Linked DNA regions of Prochlorococcus marinus str. MIT 0917. The protein of the gene in region 1 binds, or shares a complex with, the protein of each later gene. Links are inferred from orthologs where the notes say so. Each region holds a gene or a part of one and is shown in the gene's direction. Other genes may lie near its edges.

Region 1 (3,084 bases):
AAAGGAACCCTTTGGTTAGGAGATTGAGGGGCCTTTTAAAAAAAACTGGACGTGATGAGCATTCTTCTCTTTTGCTTGAGGGGTCTCATTTGTTAGAAGAGGCTTTGAAAACAAATTTTTTGCCATCAGAAGTTATTGCAACTCCTGAATGGTGTGATGAGCATGAGGAGGTTTTAAAAAAAATAGCTTCGAAATCTTTATTAATCCAGGTAAGTACCAATGTTTTAGAAGCATCTTTGTCAACAGTGACACCTGATGGTGTCGCAGCGATATTCCCAATGTCAGGGTTGCCAAAACCGGGAAAAACCCCAAAACACATTTTAGCTTTAGATAGGATTCAAGATCCTGGTAATTTGGGAAATTTATTCCGATCAGCCCTTGCTGCTGAATATGAAGTTATTTGGTTAGCTTCGGGAGCAGATCCACTAAATCAAAAGGTTTTAAGATCCTCAGCTGGCTCAGTTCTTCATTTACCTTTTCAACGGATTGGAGATTCATCTTCTTTAAGTATTGAAATGCTTGTTTCAAAACTCAATAATGCAATTGATAAAAATTATCAAGTAGTAGGAACGATTTCACCTAATAAAATTACTAATAAGAAAGTGAAACCTTATTGGGAATTAGACTGGGATCTCCCTACTGTATTGGTTCTTGGTAATGAAGGCTCAGGTGTTCATTCTTCAATTGAAGCCTGTTGTTCAGACTTTGTTACGTTGCCTCATAGCTCATTAGTTGATTCACTAAATGTGGCATCTGCGGCAGTTCCTCTCTTGTTGGAGCGACAAAGAGTAAAAATGGTTAAGGGTATCCAAAAAAAACCGTGAGTGAAATTTCTTTTGACTTTGACTTGATTGTTGTCGGAGCTGGATATGGAGGTTTTGATGCTGCTAAACATGCAGCAGAGGCTGGCTTGAAAGTGGCGATTGTCGAATCAAGAGATATGGGTGGAACCTGTGTTAACAGAGGCTGTGTACCGTCTAAAGCATTACTAGCAGCCAGTGGTAAGGTTCGTGAGCTTGCAAATGTTCCTCATCTTGCTGAATTTGGTATACATTCCGCTCCGGTTAGATTTGAACGTAAAAAAATTGCCGAACATGCAAAAAACTTAGTTGAGACAATTCGAAAAAATCTAACTAAAACATTAGAAAGATCGGGAGTTGAGATACTTAGAGGAGAAGGACGATTAGAAGGAAATCAAAAGGTCGGTTTAAGAGAAACAAATGGAGTTGATAGAATCTTTTCCGCCAGAGATATTATCTTGGCTACAGGCTCAGACCCTTTTGTGCCGCCAGGTATTGAAATTGATGGACGAACGGTTTTCACAAGTGATGAGGCTATTAATTTAGAGTGGTTGCCAAGATGGATTGCAATAATTGGTAGTGGCTATATAGGTTTGGAATTCGCTGATATTTATACAGCTTTAGGTTGTGAGGTAACCATGATTGAAGCTCTCGATAAAGTAATGCCTACTTTTGATCCTGATATCACGAAAATTGCTTCAAGAAATCTAATTGATAAAAGAGATATTGAAACTCGAGCCGGAGTGTTCGCTACTAAAGTTAAGCCAGGTTGTCCCGTTGAGGTCGAGCTTACAGATGCAAAGAGTCGAGAAGTTGTTGAGGAGTTACAAGTTGACGCGGTTCTGGTCGCAACAGGCCGGGTACCGTCGACTAAAAATCTAAATCTCCAATCAGTTGGAGTTGAAACAACGAGAGGTTTTATTCCAATTGATGATCAGATGAGAGTATTGGTAAATGAAAAACCAATTCCTAATCTATGGGCAGTGGGAGATGTTACGGGTAAGTTGATGTTGGCCCATACCGCTGCAGCGCAGGGGAGTATTGCTGTAGAAAATATTTTAGGAAAAACAATTGAAATTGACTACAGAAGTATTCCTGCAGCAACTTTTACTCACCCTGAGATAAGTTCCGTTGGACTTTCGGAAGAAGAAGCAAAAGATTTAGCAAAAAATGAAGGCTTTGAACTTGGAATCGTTAGAAGTTATTTTAAAGCGAACTCTAAGGCCTTGGCTGAATTGGAAAGTGATGGAATTATGAAGTTGATTTTTAGTAAAGATACGGGAGAGGTCCTTGGGGCTCATATTTATGGATTACATGCGGCTGATCTGATACAAGAAGTTTCTAATGCAATTTCTAGAAGACAACGAGTTAATGACTTAGCAAAAGAAGTTCATACGCACCCAACATTAAGCGAAGTTGTAGAGGTTGCCTATAAACAGGCATCTTTGCAAATAAAGAAGTAGTAAATCAAATTTTATTTTAAAGATCATTAATTATTTAAATTATGGAAATCAGAAGAAGACCTCCTAACCCAAGTATAAAAGTAGCTAATTTAGAGTATGCAATCCCTCACCCAGATTCAAAACCTAAAAATATTTTGGAGGAAATTGTTTGGGAAAAACATCTAGAAGTTGAGATTGCAAGAAAAAAAGTTTCGCTAGAAGATTTAAAGAAAAAGATCAAGGATTTACCAAAAACAAAAAAATTTATAGATGCATTAAGAAATAGTAATTCAAAACCAGCGCTAATCTCAGAAATAAAAAAAGCTAGTCCAAGTAGAGGAATAATTAGAGAGGACTTTGACGCAAGAATGATAGGTAAAATGTATCAAGATGGAGGTGCTAATTGTATATCAGTCTTAACAGATAAAAAATTTTTTCAAGGTGGTTTTGATGTATTAGTTGAAGTTAGAAAGGAAATCACAATCCCAATCCTATGTAAGGATTTTATTCTTTATCCCTATCAGCTTTACCAAGCAAGAGCTGCTGGCGCTGATGCTGCACTTTTGATAGCCGCAATCCTGACTGATTCTGATTTAAAGTACTTATCTAAGGTTGCTAAACATTTGGGACTTACAATTCTAGTAGAGGTTCATGACTCAGAAGAACTTGAAAGAGTCCTAAATATTAATGTATTTAATTTAATAGGCATTAATAATAGAAATTTAAAGAGTTTTAAAACTGATCTTGAAGTTACCAAGAAGTTGGCTAAGAATTATGCTAACCAAATCAAGAAAAAATCTATTACTTTGGTAAGCGAGTCAGGTTTATTTACTCGTGAGGAT
Region 2 (3,080 bases), 920 kb from region 1 along the record:
AGTTCTTGCAAATCGTTTTGCATCTCGAAGAGAAGAGAGATTATTTGAAATTGCTTTAGTAGAGCCATTTACAATAGAAAATGGCTTGTTAACGCAAACTCTTAAGCAAAAACGTGAAAAAATTATTCAACGTGATTTTAAACTTATAGATGAAATATATGGTTTGTAATTTGTTTGTTTGGCCAATTAAATTGACCAATACTCTCTTTTACTGAGAGCCTATGGATCTAATCATGATTTATTGATCAGGTGGACTCAATTTCTATAAAACGTTCAATAACGGTAAGAGCAGTTGTAACACCTTCATGGAAAGAGGAGGCTGAGCGCGAATTAAGTAATGCAATTTCAGCAATAGATCAGCAACTTGGTGAATTAGAAAAAGAAGGACAACAAATTGTTGATGGTATTAGACGTCAGAGCTCTAATCCCCTTGATCCAAGAGTTCAAGAGCAAGTAGCTCAAGTTCAGAATCAAGTGGCTTCTAAGAGATCAGAATTTGAAGAACAAAAAAGAAATCTTCTGTTACAGCAATCTCAAGTTCGTGAGTTAGAGATGGAACAAATCGTCGAGCAAGGACAAATTGACAGTTTTTGTGATTTAAAAGTTGGTGATAACTTAGTCAGTAAAATGGGTGTGAGTATTTTGGTAAGAGATGGAGTTGTAGAGGCAATTGATCAAGTTTGAAATCGGGTCGAACTACAATTTATCCAATAAAGAATTTTTGAAATTAAGAAGAAATCCACACAAAAAAAACTATCGTTGTAAGGACACTCATGTAGAACTAACATTGGTATGTATTGATACTTGCAAAGCTTCTAGATAGAAAATTTTGAAGCCTTGCTACAAACTCTCCATAAAAGAAATAGGAACAAATTATGGCCACTCATGACATTTTTATGCCTGCTTTAAGTTCAACAATGACTGAGGGCAAAATAGTTGAGTGGCTAAAAAAACCTGGAGATAAAGTTGAGAGAGGCGAGTCGGTTTTAGTTGTTGAGTCAGATAAAGCTGATATGGATGTTGAGTCTTTCCAAGATGGCTTTCTTGCATCGATTGTGATGCCTGCTGGAAGCTCTGCACCTGTTGGAGAGACAATTGGATTGATTGTTGAGACAGCAGATGAGATCGCAGCGGCTCAAGCCAATGCACCTTCTCCTTCCCCCCAACCATCTAGTCAAGAAAAAGAGAGTTCATCGACTCAAGTTCAAGAAAAACAAGCCTCTGTTGACTCTCCTAAAGCAACAGTAATTACAAATACATCTCCTGCACCTCTTGTTTCAGAATCCTCTGTAAATCAGGATCAGTTTTTAAATGATGGTCGAATAGTCGCTTCCCCAAGAGCTAAAAAACTTGCTTCTCAAATGGGAGTAGATTTGGCAACTGTTAGGGGCTCAGGACCTCATGGACGGATACAAGCTGAGGATGTTCAAAGTGCAAAAGGGCAACCCATAAGCGTTCCTTGGATTGCTGAAAGTAATGCTCCAGCGAAAATTGTTTCTGATGTGCCTCCCATAGAAAAAAAATCTGTTGACTCTGAGAAGCCACCTGCTCAAGGAAAAAGTTTTGGATCCAGAGGGGAAACAATTGCATTCAATACTCTTCAACAAGCTGTAAATCGGAACATGGAGGAAAGTTTAAATACTCCTTGTTTCAGAGTCGGATATTCAATTCTTACTGATGAATTAGATGATCTTTATAAACAAGTTAAACCTAATGGAGTAACTATGACTGCTTTACTTGCTAAAGCAGTTGGCTTAACCCTCGCTAGACACCCCCAGGTGAATGCAGCTTTTAGTTCTGAGGGGATTGCCTATCCTTCACAAATAAATGTAGCCGTTGCAGTTGCGATGGAGGACGGAGGATTGATAACTCCAGTGCTTCAAAATGCTGACAAGACCAGTCTTGCTGATTTATCCCTGCAATGGGCTGATCTTGTTAAGCGTGCGAGGAATAAGCAATTAGAACCTCAAGAATATAGCAGTGGAACGTTTACACTCTCGAATCTAGGTATGTTTGGTGTGGATCGTTTTGATGCAATTCTGCCCCCAGGGACTGGAGCAATTTTAGCGGTAGGGGCTTCTTTGTCTAAAGTTGTTGCTTCTAAAGATGGTTCGATTTCAATCAAAAAACAGATGCAAGTAAATCTTACCGCTGATCACAGAGTGATCTATGGGGCTGATGGAGCACTATTCCTGAAGGATTTGGCATACTTAATCGAAAAGAACCCTTATAGTCTCTCGTCTTGAGATTTAATTAGTCGAACAACAAGTGATTTTTTCTTACTTTAATCTGATTTAATGTGTTAGATCATAAAGATAATCTTTTAAGCTCATATAACTATGATTTACCAAATGACTTAATTGCTCAATCACCTACCAAGAGTAGGCATGATGCCAAATTGATGATTATTAAAGATGGCCTAGATGATTCTTTAAACCTTGTGCATGCAAAGGTTTGGGACATAAAGGATATCTTGAAGACTGGTGATCTTTTAGTTGTTAATAATACGCGAGTTGTTAAAGCAAGATTGCAAATTCGATTGTCAGGAGGAGGTTTAGGCGAATTATTGCTAATGGAGCCGAGGGGTAATGGCCGATGGCTTTGTCTTGGTCGTCCTGCTAGACGTATGAGAGGAGGTGATCAATTATGGTTAGATACGTCACCAGATAATTCTTTAACCTTAAAAGTTATTGATAAGGATGAGAGAACAGGCGGAAGAATTATTCAATTTTCAAATGAGTTTACTAGTTGGATGGAAATTGAAAATTTACTTGATTTATGTGGAGAAGTACCATTGCCTCCTTATATAGATAAAGACAAATCTAGTGGTCATGAGGAAAGCTATCAGACTAGATTTGCTTCGAAACCAGGAGCTATAGCTGCTCCCACGGCGGGCTTACATCTAAGTGATGAACTTATAGAAATTTTAAAAATCAGAGGTATTAGAATTGCACAAATCACTTTGCATGTCGGCTTAGGAACTTTTAGACCATTAGAGAAAGAAGATCTATCTCAGTTGCATTTACATAGTGAGTGGGTAGAGGTTACTGAAGAGACCACCAAAGCGATAACTAATTGTA

What was found. The genes of interacting proteins can lie anywhere in the genome.
Region 2: the proteins of lpdA (region 1) and O5637_RS09820 are in contact, whole or in part, in a crystal structure (PDB 1EBD), measured with the Geobacillus stearothermophilus proteins. The link is inferred for Prochlorococcus marinus str. MIT 0917 from one-to-one orthologs. Residues at the interface, in WP_049624544.1 of Geobacillus stearothermophilus: Pro340, Ser341, Asp344, Tyr345, Arg403, Asp406, Val408, Glu431, Ala432, Gly433, Asp438; in WP_033016211.1 of Geobacillus stearothermophilus: Ile130, Ala131, Met132, Pro133, Arg136, Arg140, Glu141, Asn155, Arg157.

Annotation. Positions count from the first base shown.
Region 1 is NZ_CP114784.1:846,634-849,717, reverse strand. Bases 43-3,041 are described here. They hold lpdA (dihydrolipoyl dehydrogenase), read left to right. Parts: upstream 43-820; coding sequence 821-2,263; downstream 2,264-3,041. Other genes in these bases: trpC (indole-3-glycerol phosphate synthase TrpC), read left to right, coding at 2,305-3,041; O5637_RS05025 (TrmH family RNA methyltransferase), read left to right, coding at 43-824. Also shown: more of O5637_RS05025, read left to right, coding at 1-42; more of trpC, read left to right, coding at 3,042-3,084. UniProt on the Escherichia coli protein: Lipoamide dehydrogenase is a component of the glycine cleavage system as well as of the alpha-ketoacid dehydrogenase complexes.
Region 2 is NZ_CP114784.1:1,762,995-1,766,074, forward strand. Bases 66-3,060 are described here. They hold O5637_RS09820 (dihydrolipoamide acetyltransferase family protein), read left to right. Parts: upstream 66-875; coding sequence 876-2,246; downstream 2,247-3,060. Other genes in these bases: O5637_RS09810 (AMP-binding protein), read left to right, coding at 66-169; O5637_RS09815 (YlqD family protein), read left to right, coding at 250-684; queA (tRNA preQ1(34) S-adenosylmethionine ribosyltransferase-isomerase QueA), read left to right, coding at 2,300-3,060. Outside these bases: more of O5637_RS09810, read left to right, coding at 1-65; more of queA, read left to right, coding at 3,061-3,080.